4 regions of the Streptomyces sp. P13-3-3 genome follow, and region 2 is predicted to be linked to each of the others. Evidence: riboswitches for the same ligand, from Rfam matches in the RefSeq annotation. Region 2 holds a riboswitch; each other region holds the start of a gene.
What was found. A riboswitch is a leader RNA that binds a small molecule or an ion and turns the genes downstream of it on or off. The one in region 2 is predicted to bind cyclic di-AMP.
Positions count from the first base shown of each region.

Region 1: linked by a shared signal. The riboswitch ahead of ACQZOG_RS17210 (transglycosylase SLT domain-containing protein) and the one ahead of ACQZOG_RS03355 (transglycosylase family protein) in region 2 are both predicted to bind cyclic di-AMP.
Region 3: linked by a shared signal. The riboswitch ahead of ACQZOG_RS22785 (M23 family metallopeptidase) and the one ahead of ACQZOG_RS03355 (transglycosylase family protein) in region 2 are both predicted to bind cyclic di-AMP.
Region 4: linked by a shared signal. The riboswitch ahead of ACQZOG_RS18180 (NlpC/P60 family protein) and the one ahead of ACQZOG_RS03355 (transglycosylase family protein) in region 2 are both predicted to bind cyclic di-AMP.

Region 1 covers NZ_CP192228.1:3,752,205-3,756,413, forward strand. Annotated here, with positions in the region: gene ACQZOG_RS17205 (HAD family hydrolase) at 133-1,005, shown strand; gene ACQZOG_RS17210 (transglycosylase SLT domain-containing protein) at 969-1,445, opposite strand; cyclic di-AMP (ydaO/yuaA leader) riboswitch at 1,449-1,576, opposite strand; gene ACQZOG_RS17215 (polyprenyl synthetase family protein) at 2,145-3,155, shown strand; gene ACQZOG_RS17220 (LolA family protein) at 3,411-4,209, shown strand, end outside.
Region 2 covers NZ_CP192228.1:706,080-710,288, reverse strand. Annotated here, with positions in the region: gene eno (phosphopyruvate hydratase) at 1-972, opposite strand, end outside; gene ACQZOG_RS03355 (transglycosylase family protein) at 1,238-1,948, opposite strand; cyclic di-AMP (ydaO/yuaA leader) riboswitch at 1,953-2,121, opposite strand; gene ACQZOG_RS03350 (transglycosylase family protein) at 2,341-3,285, opposite strand; gene ACQZOG_RS03345 (cytochrome P450 family protein) at 3,478-4,209, opposite strand, start outside.
Region 3 covers NZ_CP192228.1:4,989,320-4,993,528, forward strand. Annotated here, with positions in the region: gene ACQZOG_RS22775 (M16 family metallopeptidase) at 1-541, shown strand, start outside; gene ACQZOG_RS22780 (M16 family metallopeptidase) at 538-1,926, shown strand; cyclic di-AMP (ydaO/yuaA leader) riboswitch at 2,130-2,295, shown strand; gene ACQZOG_RS22785 (M23 family metallopeptidase) at 2,308-3,081, shown strand; gene ACQZOG_RS22790 (GntR family transcriptional regulator) at 3,282-3,986, shown strand; gene ACQZOG_RS22795 (HPr family phosphocarrier protein) at 4,122-4,209, opposite strand, start outside.
Region 4 covers NZ_CP192228.1:3,948,474-3,952,682, forward strand. Annotated here, with positions in the region: gene ACQZOG_RS18170 (C40 family peptidase) at 1-625, opposite strand, end outside; gene ACQZOG_RS18175 (hypothetical protein) at 989-1,342, shown strand; gene ACQZOG_RS18180 (NlpC/P60 family protein) at 1,447-2,613, opposite strand; cyclic di-AMP (ydaO/yuaA leader) riboswitch at 2,638-2,774, opposite strand; gene pcrA (DNA helicase PcrA) at 3,027-4,209, shown strand, end outside.

The DNA of each region.
Region 1 (4,209 bases), 3.0 Mb from region 2:
CGTGTTCCGGTCAAAAGGGAAAACAGGTCTCAACCGGTCGCGTATCGGCGGCACAAGAAGGCAAAACGCACCCAATGCGCGGGCATACGGGCGCGGTGAATCGGACGGTCCTCTTGTCCGTATTCTCTGATCATGGCCGCACCCACCGATTGTTCTCTCATCGCCACCGACCTGGACGGGACGCTGCTGCGCGGTGACGACACCCTCTCCGACCGCTCCCTCGCCGCCCTCGCCCGGGCGGAGCGGGCCGGTGTCCGGCACCTCGTGGTGACCGGCCGGCCGGCCCCCAGAGTGCGGTCGCTGCTCGACGACCTCGGCTGCACGGGGCTCGCGGTGTGCGGACAGGGCGCGCAGGTCTACGACGCCGCCGCGCGGCGGATGCTGTGGTCGGTCCGGCTGGACCGGGAGCTGGCGGAGACCGCGCTCGGCAAGATCGAGGCCGAGGTGGGGGAGGTGTACGCCGCGGTCGACCAGGACGGGGTCGACGGGCTGACGCTGATCGAGCCGGGCTACCGGATGCCGCACCCGAAGCTGCCGTCGGTGCGGGTGGAGCGGCGGGACGACCTGTGGGAGCGGCCGATCAGCAAGGTGCTGCTGCGCCACCCGGAGCTGTCGGACGACGCGCTGGCGGCGGCGGCCCGGTCGGTGGTCGGCTCGCTGGCCACGGTCACCATGTCGGGGCCGGGCACGGTGGAGCTCCAGCCGTGCGGGGTCACCAAGGCGACCGGTCTCGCGCTGGCCGCCGAGCACCTGGGGCTGCGCCCCGAGGACACGGTCGCCTTCGGGGACATGCCGAACGACGTCCCCATGTTCCGGTGGGCGGGCCACGGCGTCGCCATGGCCAACGCGCACCCCGAGCTGAAGGCGGTGGCCGACGAGGTCACCCTGTCGAACGAGGACGACGGCGTGGCCGTCGTCCTCGAGCGACTGTTCGGGCAGACGGCCGCTCTCGGCCGTCAGAGGTCGGCTCAGTACGCGCCGAAGACGTTGTCGATCGAGCCGTAGCGGTCGGCGGCGTAGTTGCAGGCCGCGGCGATGTTGGCGACCGGGTCGAACGGGTCGAAGGCGGTGCCGGGCACGTGGTACGCCTGGAAGGTCGGGTCGATGACCTGGAGCAGGCCCTTCGACGGGGTGCCCTTCACGGCGTTGGAGTCCCACAGGTTGATGGCGGCCGGGTTGCCGGACGACTCCCGCATGATGTTGCGGTGGATGGAGTCGTAGGAGCCGGGGATGCCGTTCTGCGCCATGACGTCCATCGCCTCGCGGATCCAGCCGTCGAGGTTGTCCGGGTACGCGGTCGTGGAGGCGGCGGCCGTGGCCTGGGCCGAGGGGGCCGCGGAGGCGCTGGTGGCGCCGAACAGCGGCAGCGCGACCACGGCGACGCCGGTGCCGGCGACGGCGAGGGAGCGGACGAGGCGGCGGCGCGACGAAGCGATGACGGGCATGTCTGGGTTCCTCTCCTACGCCTGCGAGGTGAGCTGTCGGGTTCGGGCGGGAGAGTGCCCGGCCGTGCCCCTGCGGGCATGGCTTCACCCCGAGCCGTCCCGGCGCGTGTCCGGTACGGCGACTTACCTGGGTCCCCCGCTCCTGCCGTGCGTGAGTTGGTCGTCGGGTGTGATGCGGGTGGCGGCAGGACTCGGCGTCCACCCGGCAGGCCCGGAACGTATGCGAGAGCACATGTCGGGAACAAGTGCGACGATCACGCCACACCCCGTTTGATCTTGGAATGGGTGGTTTTGCGTGCTTGATCCTTTGCGATCGCCAAGCGTCAACTCCGTTGTGTGGAGCGGGATGACGGACGTGTGCGAGGGTGTCCCGGAGGCCGTCCGGCGCGTGACTCACCTCACGGGACGGTGACCGTGAGCGCATTTGTGGCCAAGGGGAATTAGCCCACCAATGACGGCAAATCGGACTCAGGGGTGGTGCAGGATGGTGCGCGGGTCACTGTGTCCGGGAAGCCGAGGTATGTCCGTTGTTATCAGCCGATCAAAAACACTCCGCTTCTGATCCCGTATCGCCCTGCTTGTGACCCCGGGCCCTGGCGGTGATCGAAACCTGACCGGATACGCTGACTCGAGTGGTGGCAGCGACCTATCGACAAACCGTGTAACCGCCAGCAGACACCAGCAGACAGGAGACCCCTCGTGACCGTCGTCGGGCCGTTCGGGCTGAGCGTGCGGGACCAGGCTCTGGAAGCCGATGTCCAGGCCGGATTGACGGCTGTCGAGGAAGGGCTGCTCGAAGCCACCAAGAGCGAGGTGCCGTTCATCACGGAGGCCGCCCAGCACCTGGTGCGGGCCGGCGGCAAGCGGTTCCGTCCGCTGCTCGTCATGCTCGCCGCCCGGTTCGGCGACCCCTACGCGCCCGGCATCGTGCCGTCGGCCGTCGTGGTGGAGCTCACCCACCTGGCCACGCTGTACCACGACGACGTGATGGACGAGGCCGAGGTGCGGCGCGGGGTCGCGAGCGCGAACGCCCGCTGGGGCAACTCGGTCGCCGTGCTCACCGGCGACTTCCTCTTCGCCCGCGCCTCCCACATCCTGGCCGACCTCGGCCCGGAGGCCGTGCGGGTGCAGGCCGAGGCGTTCGAGCGGCTGGTCACCGGCCAGATCCTGGAGACCGCGGGCCCGCAGGACGGCCGCGACCCGGTCGACCACTACCTGGACGTGCTCGGCGGCAAGACCGGCTCCCTCGTCGCCGTCTCCTGCCGGTTCGGCGCGATGATGTCCGGCGCCGACGAGACCGTCGTCGACGTCCTCACCCAGTACGGCGAGCGCCTCGGTGTCGCCTTCCAGCTCGCCGACGACGTCCTCGACGTCGCCTCCGACTCCCACGAGTCCGGCAAGACCCCCGGCACCGACCTGCGCGAGGGCATCGCCACCCTCCCCGTGCTGCGCCTGCGCGAGCGTGCGGCCCGGCTCGGGCTCGCCGAGGACCTCGCCCTGTGCGAGCTGCTCGACTCCGACCTCACCGACGACGCCCGGCACGCCGAGGCGCTGCGCCTGCTGCGCGCCCACCCCGCGCTCGGCCAGGCCCGCCGGGACACCGTGCGCTACGCCGAGGAGGCGCGCGCCGCCCTCGCGCCGCTGCCCGAAGGGCCCGCCAAGTCGGCGCTCGTCGAGCTGTGCGACGCCGTGGTGCACCGGGCCGGCTGACCCGCCCCCGCCGTCCCCCGTACGCCTCCGGTCCCCGGGTGACCCCTACGGGGCGGGGCAGGCGCCCTCGTCCCGTGTCATACCGCAGCAGTACGCGGAGTTGAGCCCGCGGTCTGACGCTTCCGTCCCCCCGATTTGGTCAGATGGACCACGACGGAGAACACCACTTCTCACCGGTTCGGGTGAGAATGGCGGCTCGGGCCGAACTGGTGCGAGGACACGGGACGGAAGCCGCCGCGACGACGGAGGGCACACATGGCACCGTACGAATCCGACGACACGACGACCGCGGGGGAGGAGGAGCCGCGCGCCGGGCGCCGCAAGGCCGCGCGGTACGTGGTCCCCGTCACCGTGATGGGCGTGGCGGCCGCGACGATCGGACTCGTCCCGGCGCTCGCCGACTCCGGCGACCCCGACCTGCCGGACATCACCGCCGCACAGCTCATCGAGAAGATCGCGCAGTCGGACGTGGAGCGGCTGTCCGGCACCGTGAAGATCACCACCGACCTGGGGCTGCCGAACCTCGGCGGGCTGGAGAGCGGCCTGCTCTCCGGCGCCACGGGCGGCGGCGACGGCGAGGGCGGCTCCTCCGCCGACCCGTCCGGCCGGCTCACCGAACTGGCGTCCGGCACGCACACCCTGCGCGTCGCCGCCGACGGCCCGGACCGCCAGAAGCTGTCCCTGCTGGAGAACGCGGCCGAGTACAGCCTCATCCACAACGGCAAGGACGTCTGGGGCTACGACAGCGCGTCCAACGAGGTCTACCACGCCACCGTCGACGAGGCGGACGCGAAGGAGCGGAGCGCGCAGCAGCCTCCGGCCACGCCGAAGGACTTCGCGGAGGAGGCGCTGAAGGCGGTCGACGACACCACGTCCGTGAAGGTCGACGGCACCGCCCAGGTGGCCGGCCGCGACGCCTACCGGCTGGTGGTCGAGCCCAAGCAGTCCGGTTCCACCGTCGGCGCCGTCAGTATCGCCGTGGACGGCGAGACGGGCATGCCGCTGAAGTTCACGCTCACCCCGTCGAGCGGCGGCTCGGCCGTCGTGGACGTCG
Region 2 (4,209 bases):
GATGCCGCGGGCCAGGCGCTCGGGGTTGGTGACGAACAGGTCGTCGCCGACGAGCTGGACCTTGTCGCCGAGCTTGTCGGTGATGGTCTTCCAGCCGTCCCAGTCGTCCTCGAACAGCGGGTCCTCGATGGACACGAGCGGGTACGCGTCGACGAGCTCCGCGTAGTACTCGGTCATCTCGGCGGCCGTGCGCTCCTTGCCCTCGAAGGTGTAGACGCCGTCCTTGTAGAACTCGGAGGCGGCCACGTCGAGGGCCAGGGCGATCTGCTCGCCGGGGGTGTAACCGGCTTCCTTGATCGCCTCGAGGATGAGGTCGAGGGCCTCGCGGTTGGAGCCGAGGTTGGGGGCGAAGCCGCCCTCGTCGCCGAGGCCGGTGGCCAGGCCCTTGCCCTTCAGCACCTTCTTGAGGGTGTGGTAGACCTCGGCGCCCCAGCGCAGCGCCTCGGAGAAGGACTCCGCGCCGATCGGGGCGATCATGAACTCCTGGATGTCCACGTTGGAGTCGGCGTGCGAGCCGCCGTTCAGGATGTTCATCATCGGCACCGGCAGCAGGTGCGCGTTCGGGCCGCCCAGGTAGCGGAACAGCGGCAGGTCGCTGGCCTCGGAGGCGGCGTGCGCGACGGCGAGCGAGACGCCGAGGATGGCGTTGGCGCCGAGCGAGCCCTTGTTGTCGGTGGCGTCCAGGTCGAACATCGCCTGGTCGATCAGGCGCTGCTCGGTGGCGTCGTAGCCGACGAGCTCCGGGCCGATCTGCTCGATGACGGCCAGCACGGCCTTCTCGACGCCCTTGCCCAGGTAACGGCCGGCGTCGCCGTCACGAAGTTCGACGGCCTCGAAGGCGCCGGTGGAGGCGCCGGACGGGACGGCGGCACGACCCGTGCTGCCGTCGTCGAGGCCGACCTCGACCTCGACCGTGGGGTTGCCTCGGGAGTCCAGGATTTCCCGGGCTACGACGACGTCGATGGACGGCACGAGCATCTCCTTCTTGGGATGTGACGCGGGTGAGCGGGGCCGCGGGGGCCCTGCGGGTCCGAGCCTAACCGGCTCCGGGCGATCGGCCATCTCGCCGCCCGCCTCATGGACGGAACCGAGCGTACTTTGTTTCTCAACGGAACAAAGCAGGTTCGGCAAACCGTGACCGGAATGCGTCCGGACATGACCCCGCCCCGGTGCGTACGGGGGAAGAAACGCACCGGGGCGGAGCCCGTGGGGACGGGAGGGACCTGGCGGTCTGCCCTTACTTCAGGTGCAGCTGCTGGCCCGGGTAGATGAGGTCGGCGTCGTCGACGATGTCGTCGTTCAGGTCGAACAGCTTCGCCCAGCCGCCCTTGACGTCGTGCTCCTCGGCGATCGAGCTGAGGGTGTCGCCCTTGACGACCTTGTACTCGCCGTCGCCCTTCTCGACCTTCTTGCCGGTCGGGGTGGTGACGGTCTTCTTCTCGGCCTTCTTCTCCGCCTTCGGCGCGGCCGGGGCGGCCGGACGCTCGGCGGAACGGGAGGCCTTCTGCCCGCTCTCACGCGACTCGGTGGAGCCGGACTCCTGGGAGGAGCCCTCGGCGGAGCCGCCGTCGTAGGAGGCGTTGGACAGGCCCGTGCCGCAGACCGGCCAGGCGCCCTTGCCCTGGCCCGCGAGGACCTTCTCGGCGATCTCGATCTGCTGGGCCTTGGTGGCCTGGTCGGCGGTGGCCGCGTACTGGGTGCCGCCGTAGCCGGCCCAGGTGGAGGCGGAGAACTGCAGGCCGCCGTAGTAGCCGTTGCCGGTGTTGATGGACCAGTTGCCGCCGGACTCGCACTGGGCGACGGCGTCCCACTCGGACGCGGTGGCCGCGGAGGCGGTGCCGGACGCCATCAGCGGGCCGGCGACGGCGGCGCCGGTGACACCGGCGATGGCGATGGCGCGAGTGGCCTTGGACGGACGACGGTGCTTGCCCTTGCCGGAAAACAGCATGGATGGATCCCCTCACCGACGCCTACGAGGTGAGCTGTCGGGTTCGGGCCGGTTGAGTTGCCCGGCCACGTCCCTCCCGGGACGCGGCTTCACCCCGAGCCGTACCGGACGTCAACCGTCCGGTCGCGGCACTTACCTGGGTCCCCCGCTCCTGCCTACGGCGCATGACGCGACGACTGTTCCCGTGCTGCCACTGGCAGGATTCGGCGTGGCGGCAGCCGGGGCCCGCGATGGCGAGCGGTCACGACCGTAAGCACGCGATCGGTGGAATATCAAAGATGATCAGGGCCTCTGAGACCTATCTCTCACAGTCCTTATTATGGACATTCAACCCTTATCGCTTCGTCAACTGCCGCCGCCCGCAGGTGCCTTCGGCCGCCCGTTTCCGACCGCTATTCGGCGGTTTCGCTGTCCACCAGGAGCCGCTGGCCGGGCAGGATGAGGTTCGGGTCGTCGCCGATGACCTGCTGGTTCTCGACGTAGAGCGCCGTCCATCCGCCGGTCAGGGCAAGGGAGTCGGCGATGGAGGCCAGGCTGTCGCCGTCCTGGACCGTGTAGCGGTCGTCGGCGATCCCCGCGGGCGTGTCCGTGGAGGGCGAGGCGTGCCGGCCGGACGACGGGGTCCCGGCGTCGGCGGTCACGTCCTCCTGCGCACTGGGGCCGCGATGGCGGCCCGAACCGCCGTCCTCCGACTCGGTGGCGGCCGAAGAGCCGGTACTCCGGCCCGACTTGTCCGACTCGTCGCTTTCGCGGGTGGTGGAGGCGGACGGGGACGCACTCGCGTCCGCGTCGCTCTTCGCCTCGCCGGACGCATCGGGTGAACCCGACGTGGCCGACGGAGAGGGAGAAGCGGACGAATCACCGGATTCCGGCGAACCGGACGGGGTGCTCGTCCCGCCGGTCCGGGTGTCGTCCTGCTCCGCGCCGGACGGCACGCCCGGGTCGACGTCCGGGGACCCGGTGTCCTGGTTCAGGCCCGTGAGCAGGCCGCAGGCGCGCCACTTGCCGACGCCCTGGTCGGCGAGGATTCTCTCGGCCACGGTGATCTGCTGGTTGCGGCTGGCCGCGTCGGCGCTCGGCGCGAACTCCAGACCGCCGTAGTTCTCCCAGTCGTCCTGGGTCAACTGCAGGCCGCCGTAGTAGCCGTTGCCGGTGTTCTGGCTCCAGGAGCCGCCGCTCTCGCACTCCGCGACCCGGTCCCAGGTCTCACCGTCCGCCGCGCTGGCGGCGCCCGCCCCGAGGAGCGGGATCGCGATCGCGGATCCGGTCACCCCGGCGGCGACGAGCAGAGCCGGAGCCTGGCGGGGGCGACGGTGTCGGCCGTTCCCGGAGAGCATGCGGAAGCCTTTCACTCGGCAACAAGGACCGGTACGGGCGAGCAAAACCGTGCGGCGCGCCGTACTTGATGGGTGAACGTATAGGCAGTCGATCACTTGTCACAAGTTCATGCCGTGCAGATCACATGAAGATCACAGAGTTGAGCATGCCTCAGGTTTCCGCACACCGGCCCCCGGGCACGGGCAGGAAGGTCAGGTCTGTCCTGAACACGGACGGGAGAATTCCACCGGAAGTGTACGGAGTCCCCGCATGATGAGGCCGCCGCGCCAGCGCAGTTCGGCCGGATCGGCGGCGAGCCGGAGGTCCGGAAGGCGCGTCAGAAGCGTCGCGAGCGCGGTCTGTCCCTCCAGGCGCGCGAGCGGGGCGCCCAGGCAGTAGTGGATGCCGTGCCCGTACCCCAGGTGCTGGTTGTCGCGGCGGCCCAGGTCCAGGGTGTCCGGGTCGTCGAACCGCTCCGGGTCCCGGTCGGCCGCGGCCAGCACGACGAGCACCGGGTCGCCGGTCTCGATCCGCTGCCCGCCGATGACGACCGGCTCCGTGGCGAACCGCCAGGTCGCCAGCTCCACCGGGCCGTCGTAGCGCAGCAGTTCCTCCACCCCGGTCTCCAGCAGCCCGCGGTCCCCCTCGGCCAGCGCCCGCTGCAGACGCTCGCGCTGCTCGGGGTGCGTGAGCAGCGCGTAGGTGCCGTTGCCGATGAGGTTGACCGTCGTCTCGAAGCCGGCGAAGAGGAGGATGAACGCCATCGCGGCGGCCTCGTTCTCCGTGAGGTGCTCGCCGTGGTCGGAGGCGCGGATCAGACCCGAGATGAGGTCCTCGCCGGGGACGGGTTCCGCGGGCAGCGCCTGACGCTTGCGGTGGATCAGCTCGGCGAGATAGCCGCGCATCTTCTTCACCGACCGCGCCACTCCGCCGCGCGGGCCGCC
Region 3 (4,209 bases), 4.3 Mb from region 2:
CCTGGCGCTCACCGTCCTCGGCGGCGGCGAGTCCTCGCGGATTTACAACCGCCTGGTGCGCCGCGACCGTACGGCCGTCGCGGCCGGGTTCGGCCTGCTGCGGCTGGCCGGGGCGCCGTCCCTGGGCTGGCTGGACGTCAAGACGTCCGGCGACGTCGAGGTGCCGGTGATCGAGGCCGCCATCGACGAGGAGCTCGCCCGGTTCGCCGAGGAGGGCCCCACCGCCGAGGAGATGGAGCGCGCCCAGGCCCAGCTGGAGCGCGAGTGGCTCGACCGGCTCGGCACGGTCGCCGGCCGCGCCGACGAACTGTGCCGCTACGCCGTGCTGTTCGGCGACCCGCAGCTCGCCCTGACCGCCGTGAGCCGGGTCCTGGAGGTGACGGCCGAGGAGGTCCAGGAGGTCGCCAAGGCGCGCCTGCGGCCCGACAACCGCGCCGTGCTCGTCTACGAGCCCGTCGCCCCGGCGGCCGGTGACGCCGCCGACGACACCGAGGAAGCCGCCGCAGCCGGCGCCGACGAGAACGAGGAGGCGGCGAAGTGACCGAGCTCGCCACGATGGAGTTCCACCCCCGGCCGCAGGCGGGCGAGGCCAAGCCCTGGGCCTTCCCGGCCCCCGAGCGCGGCGCCCTCGACAACGGCCTGACGGTGCTGCGCTGCCACCGCCCCGGCCAGCAGGTCGTCGCCGTCGAGGTGGTCCTCGACGCGCCCCTGGACGCGGAGCCGGAGGGCCTGGACGGCGTGGCCACGATCATGGCCCGCGCCTTCTCCGAGGGCACCGACAAGCACTCCGCCGAGGAGTTCGCCGCTGAGCTGGAGCGCTGCGGCGCCACCCTCGACGCGCACGCCGACCACCCCGGCGTCCGCCTCAGCCTGGAGGTGCCCGCCTCGCGGCTCGCCAAGGGGCTCGGACTGGTCGCCGACGCCCTGCGCGCGCCCGCCTTCGCCGACAGCGAGATCGAGCGGCTGGTCCGCAACCGCCTCGACGAGATCCCGCACGAGCTGGCGAACCCGTCCCGCCGCGCCGCGAAGGAGCTCGCCAAGGAGCTGTTCCCGGCGAGCGCGCGCATGTCCCGTCCGCGCCAGGGCACCGAGGAGACCGTCGAGCGCATCGACTCCGCGGCCGTGCGCGGCTTCTACGAGAAGCACGTCCGCCCGGCCACGGCGACCGCCGTGGTGGTCGGCGACCTCACCGGCGTCGACCTGGACGCGCTGCTCGCCGACACCCTGGGCGCCTGGACGGGCTCCCAGGCGCAGCCGCGGCCCGTCCCGCCCGTGGTGGCGGACGACACCGGCCGCGTCGTCATCGTGGACCGGCCCGGCGCCGTGCAGACGCAGCTGCTGCTCGGCCGTACCGGCCCGGACCGCCATGACCGGGTGTGGCCCGCGCAGGTGCTCGGCACGTACTGCCTCGGCGGCACCCTGACCTCCCGTCTGGACCGCGTCCTGCGCGAGGAGAAGGGATACACCTACGGCGTACGGGCGTTCGGCCAGGTGCTGCGCTCGGCCCCCGACGGCACCGGCGCGTCGATGCTGGCCATCAGCGGCTCGGTCGACACCCCCAACACCGGCCCCGCGCTGGACGACCTGTGGACCGTGCTGCGCACGCTGGCCGCCGAGGGCCTCACCGACGACGAGCGTGACGTCGCCGTGCAGAACCTGGTGGGCGTGGCGCCGCTCAAGTACGAGACCGCCGCGGCCGTCGCGAGCACCCTGGCCGATCAGGTCGAGCAGCACCTGCCGGACCACTACCAGGCCGACCTGTACCGGCAGTTGGCGGCGACGGGCACCGTGGAGGCCACGGCGGCCGTCGTGAACGCCTTCCCGGTGGACCGTCTGGTGACCGTGCTCGTCGGTGACGCCGCGCAGATCAAGGCGCCCGTGGAGGCGCTGGGGATCGGCGAAGTCACCGTCGTCCCGGCCGAGTAGGGCCGACGACGGGACGCACGCGTGCGGGAGCCCCGGTGGACGGGTACGTCACCGGGGCTCCCTTATGCCCGAATTGGGGCGGAGGTTGCCCGTCTGCCCTGTGGGATGCGCTACAAAACCCGGGATCCGTTTGAGGATTGCGAGATGTCCCGCTTAGTTTCGTGCGGGCTGTTCGTCGGGCAGTGCGCCGCATCCGCGGCACCGGACAGTCATCGCCGAGTCCCCGTACGGCGCGAGCCAGGGGAGCCGGGGACCCACACGAAGTCCCTGGGGTGAATCGGACGCCCGCGCGTGTCGCGAGGGGGTCCGTAGGAGACCTTCCTGCTCCGAACCCGTCAGCTAACCCGGTAGGCGAGAGGGAAGGAAAGGACCAGCTTGTACATGGCGTTCACCCGCGCCACCGGGAAGCACCGTCGTCCCAGCCGCGTCCAGCGCGGCACCGCCCGCGCCGCGGGCGTCGCGGCCCTCGCGGGCACCGGCGTCGTCGGCTCCCTCGCGGCCCCCGCGCTCGCCGCCGAACCGGCCGCGGCACAGACCGGCCTCACCCCCGTCGTCACCCTCGGCGACGTGGTCGCCGACCGCGTCGACGCCCAGGCCGCCGCCCAGCACGAGGCCGCCCGCGTGGCGGCCCAGGAGGCCGCGCGCAAGGCCGCCGAGGAGGCGGCCCGGGAGCGCGCGGTGGAGGAGGCCGAGAAGGCCCGCGCCGAGAAGGAGCGCGCCGCGCGTGAGGCGGAGCGCAAGCGCCTCAACACCTTCGTCTCCCCGATCCCCGGCTCGTACGTGTCGACCGCGTACCAGAGCGGCGGCGCCATCTGGTCGTCCGGCAGCCACACCGGGATCGACTTCCACGCCGCGAGCGGCACCCCCGTCCAGTCCGTCGGCGTCGGCACGGTCGTCGAGGCCGGCTGGGGCGGCGCGTACGGCAACCAGGTCGTCATCAAGATGCACGACGGCACGTACACCCAGTACGCGCACCTGTCGTCCGTCTCCGTGTCGGCGGGGCAGGAGGTCACCGCCGGCCAGCAGATCGGCGTGTCCGGCGCCACCGGCAACGTCACCGGCGCCCACCTCCACTTCGAGGCGCGCATGTCCGCCGAGTACGGCTCCGACCTCGACCCGGTCTCCTACCTCCGGTCGCACGGCGTGAACATCTGAGGCGCGTCCTAACGCCTTCCGGGCCCCGGCTCCCACGAGCCGGGGCTTTCGCCGTTTTCGAACCCTTCCGCGCGGGCGCCGCCTGTCCAAAAATTATGTATGGATTCCGGTCCGCCGTCGGAAAATGTCGTCGATTGCAATAGAGTCACGAACGGACGTCAATCGTCGACGTTTCACGGGGATTAAGCCGGAGGTCGGTCATGCGTATTCCCGCGCACTCGGTGTGCACGGCGATCCGGGACGACATCGTCGCCGGTGTCTACGAGCGCGGGGGCCGGCTCACCGAGGAACTGCTCGCCCGCCGCTACGGCGTCTCCCGCGTCCCCGTCCGCGAGGCGCTGCGCACCCTGGAGGCCGAGGGGTTCGTGGTGACCCGTCGGCACGCGGGCGCGTGCGTGGCCGAGCCCACCGAGCAGGAGGCCGCCGACCTGCTGGAGATGCGCCAGCTCCTGGAGCCCCTGGGCGCCTCCCGGGCGGCCCAGCGACGCACCGACGCCCATCTCAAGGTGCTCCGCGGCCTGGTCAGGCTGGGACAGGAACGCGCACGTCAGGGCAGCAGCGACGACCTGCGCTCGCTGGGCGGCTGGTTCCACGAGACGCTCGCCCAGGCCTCCGGCAGCCCGGCGCTGACGTCGATGCTGACCCAGCTCAGGCACAAGATCGCCTGGATGTACGCGGTCGACGGGCCGCCCGACCCGGTCGCGTACTGGGCGGAGCACGGCGCGATCGTGGACGCCGTGGCGCGCGGCGACGGCGAACGGGCGCGGTCGCTCACGGCGCTGCACACCGAGCAGGCGAACTCCGGACACCGGCTGCGGTTCGGCTCCGGCGCCGAGCGAGCCGTCCGCACGGACCGTGTGAGGAACTCGCAACATCCCGTAAACATGCCGAGCCTCCGCCATTAACACGGATCCCGTATACAAAGAGGGCGCACATGGCGGGGGCTATTTCTGCTGCCCGGAAATGGGAAAAAGAAAGGCCCGCCCGGATCACCGGGCGGGCCTTTCCGTGTCGCACGGCCGTCGCGTGCGAATTCCGGTTCAGACGGTCTCGGGGAGTTCCTCGAGGCCCTCGGAGACCAGCTTCGCCAGACGGTCGAGGGCGGCGTCCGCGCCCTCGGCGTCGGAG
Region 4 (4,209 bases), 3.2 Mb from region 2:
CGCCGGTGATCCGGGCGCGTTCCTCGGGTGACATCCGGGCCAGCGCCTGGCGGGCGGCGGACAGCTTCTCGGTGATCGTCCGCTTGTGGCGCCCGAGTTCGGCCCGGCGGGTGGTGAGCGTCTTCACCTCGACGCGGGCCGCGCCCCGCAGCTTCTCGATCTCCCGGAGCTGGGCGCGCACCCGGCCCAGTTCGGCGTGGTGGCGGCTCCCGGCGCGTTCGGTGAGGGCAGCGCCGTCGAGGTAGGCGTCGGGGTCGTCGGACAGCATCAGACGCAGGGCGGGGTCGAGGCCCCCGTCGCGGTACTGCGCCGCCGCGACCGTCCCCAGGGCCTCGCGGGCCTTGTTCAGCCGCGCCTGGGCGCGGGCCGTCTCGTCCTGGAGGTCGCGCAGCCGCTCCCGCGCCGAATCCGCCTTCTCCTCGGCACCGTTGTACTTCTCGGTGGCGACCTCGGCCTCGCGGTACAGGCGGTCCACCTCGGCGCCCGCCGGAGCCGGCCGAGGAGCCGCGTGGGCCGCTCCGCCCGAACCGGCCGTCGTGGCCGCTCCCGCCAGGACGAGGGTGACGGCCGCACGGGCCGTGGTGCCGCCCACCGGGCGCTGCCGTGACCTGCGGTGCGCTGCCACCCTCGAAGCCGTCCTTCCCGTCGACGCCCGCCGGGGCCGGACGACGGTCCGGCGGTCCGGCGGCGGGGTGACAGGGGAGCCGTCCGCCGCCGGAGCCTTTCCTCGGCGGTGGTGTCCGGCCGCCGCTCCTGACCGAGCGGCGATGCGGAGCCGGTCACCTGGGGCAGGACGCTAGGCCCGGCCGCGCGGCGCGGGATACGGGTTGTGCGGAACTGTCGTCCCCGGAGCATCGGATGACCGTAAGTGACCGTTGAGCCGTGCAGGGCGCTTCGTTCTCACTCAGGGTGATGACCGATGTGGTGAAGGCGGGAAAGACGAGGGCGGCGGAATGCTAGGGGATACCCCTGGCTAGGCTCCGGCCTCATGGACGTACTCCTCCACATCTTCGTCGGTCTGCACATCATCGGCATCGCGTCGCTGCTCGGCGGCTTCCTCACCCAGATGAAGGCGATGGGCGCGGGCACCGCCCGCTTCGTCCCCGCGATGCTGCACGGCGCGCTGACGATGCTGGTCACCGGCGTCGCCCTCGTGGGTCTCAACGAGGCCCAGGATTACTCCGTCGACCACGTCAAGATCGGCGTGAAGCTGGCGCTGCTGATCGTGATCCTCGGCCTGGTCTACGTGAAGCGGGACGAGGAGAAGGTGGACAAGGGCGTCTTCGGCCTGGTCGGCCTGCTGACCGTGGCCAACATCTTCATCGCGGTCCTCTGGACCTGAGCCCCTCGTCCCGGAACACCGGGCGCCGCCGTGGACACGGAAACCGCCGACCGAGCCGTCACCGGCCCGGTCGGCGGTTTCGTTTCCGCGCGTCGAGAGGCCCGTCAGGCCGGGCGGACGATGCTGTGGATCGCGGAGTCGCCGTCGTAGTAGATCGACTCCTCGCGGACGTACGTGCCCGGCTTCGGGGCGTGGATCATCATGCCGTTGCCGATGTAGATGCCCACGTGGGTGACGTCGTCGTAGAAGAAGACCAGGTCACCGGGTTGCGCCTGGGACACCGGGACGGTGGTGCCCGCGTTCACCTGGTCGTACGTGGTGCGCGGGAGGGAGACGCCGGCGGCCTTCCAGGCGGCCTGGGTCAGCCCCGAGCAGTCGTAGGAGCCGGGTCCGGTCGCGCCCCAGACGTACGGCTTGCCGATCTGCGCGCGGGCGAAGGCGAGGGCCTTCTCCGCCTTGGTGCCGTACGACGAGTCGGCCGGCGGGGTCTCGGCCGAGCCGGTGGACCCGGAGCCCTCCGAGGTGCCGCCGCCCTGCTGCGCGGCCTCCTCGCGAGCCTGCTCCTGCTCCGCCTGCTGCCGGGCCAGCTCCGCGGCCTTGCGGGCGGCCTCCTCCTGCTTGCGCTTCTCGATCGCGGCGAGCCGCGCCTTCTCCTCCGCGGTCAGCTTCGACAGCAGTTCGCGCGCGTCGGCGAGCTTCTTCTGGACGGTGGCCTTGGCCGTCTTCAGGTCGCCCTGCGTCTCGGTGAGCGTGCGGAGGCTCTCGGTGGCCTCCTGCCGCTTCTTCATCGTCTCGGTCTGCTGGGTGACGTAGTCGTCCACCGCCGCCTTCTGGCGGCCGGTCATCCGGTCCAGCACCTGACGCTGGTCGAAGATGTCCTGCGGGGTCTCCGCGAGCAGGAACGTCGCGGTGTCCGGCATGCCCGCGCCGGTGCGGTACTGGGCGGCGGCGTAGGAGCCCAGCTCCGAGCGCGCGTCGTTCAGCTTCTGTGTGCGCTTCGCCACGTCGTCGAGGAGGGTGTCGACGCGCTTGCGCTGCTTGGTGGTCTTCTCCTTGGCCGCGTTGTACTTCTCGGTCGCCGACTCGGCCTGGCGGTAGAGGTCGCCGACCTTCTTCTCCACCTCCTCCAGGCTCGGCCGGTCCCCTCCGGGGGAGGCGTTGGCCGTCTGGGAGAGCAGGGCCACAGAGGTGAGCGCGGCCGTGGCGAGGGCCGGGGTGCGTATGCCTGCCACGCGCGTGCCGGGGGTGCGCGACTTGCGGTGCGACGCCAAGGGAGGCGACTCCTTCCGGTGCTCCGCCTACCGGGTTAGCTGTCGGGTTCGGGCGGGTGGAAGGGTTGCCCTACGGCCTCTCCGAAGAGTGGGCCGATTCACCCCAAGTCTCGGTGGGTCCCCGGCTCCGGCTGCCCTGGCGGACAGTGACGGACTCGGCGGGGGCCGCGCGGCCCGGCGAGGTTCGCCGGCAGGGGACGAGCGGCCCGGACGGCACGGTAGCCAACTGGTGTGGCCCTTGTGAAGGTTGATGGGTGATATGCCCGATACATTTTCGTGACCTTCTTGTGGATGTCACGCACGGTGAGGCGCTGGCCGTGGAGGGTGCCCGCCGCGGCGCCCCGGGGAGGGGCCGGGGGATGTTTCCGGGGCGGGCCCGGGTTGTCGGTGGAGCGCCCTAGACTCGGAGAGCGATGAGCAGCCTCTTTGACGACAGCTTCCTGGCGGACCTCCAGGCCCAGCGCGGCCCGGCGGACGAGCCCCCGCCGCCGCCCGAGGACGAGCACGCCCCGGAGCCCCTGCCGGACGACCTGTTCGGCGGGAAGTTCGACGTGCCCCCGGAGCGGGACTCCTACTACCGGGACGGCGCCCCGCGCCCGGTGATCGACTCCGCCGCGCTGCTCGAGGGGCTGAACGACAACCAGCGCGCCGCGGTCGTGCACTCCGGCTCCCCGCTGCTCATCGTCGCCGGAGCCGGGTCCGGCAAGACCCGTGTGCTCACCCACCGCATCGCCCACCTGCTCGCCGAGCGGGGCGTCCACCCGGGCCAGATCCTCGCGATCACCTTCACCAACAAGGCCGCGGGCGAGATGAAGGAGCGCGTCGAGCAGCTCGTCGGCCCCCGGGCGAACGCGATGTGGGTGATGACCTTCCACAGCGCGTGCGTCCGCATCCTGCGCCGCGAGTCCAAGAAGCTCGGCTTCACGTCGTCCTTCTCGATCTACGACGCCGCCGACTCCAAGCGTCTGATGGCCCTGGTCTGCCGTGACCTGGACCTCGACCCCAAGCGCTTCCCGCCGAAGTCCTTCAGCACCAAGATCAGCAACCTGAAGAACGAGCTGATCGACGAGGAGGACTTCGCCGCCCAGGCCACCGACGGCTTCGAGAAGACCCTCGCCCAGGCCTACGCGCTCTACCAGTCCCGCCTGCGCGAGGCGAACGCGCTGGACTTCGACGACCTGATCATGACGACGGTCAACCTGCTCCGCGCCTTCCCCGACGTCGCCGAGCACTACCGCCGCCGCTTCCGGCACGTCCTGGTCGACGAGTACCAGGACACCAACCACGCCCAGTACGCCCTGGTGCGCGAGCTGGTCGGGGGCGCCTCCGAGCACCCCGTCGACGTCCCGCCGGAGGCCGAGGTGCCGCCCGCCGAGCTGTGCGTGGTGGGCGACGCCGACCAGTCCATCTACGCCTTCCGCGGCGCGACCATCCGCAACATCCTCCAGTTCGAGGAGGACTACCCGGACGCGACGACCATCCTGCTGGAGCAGAACTACCGCTCCACGCAGACGATCCTGTCCGCCGCCAACGCCGTCATCGAGCGCAACGAGTCCCGCCGCCCGAAGAACCTGTGGACCAACGCGGGCGAGGGCG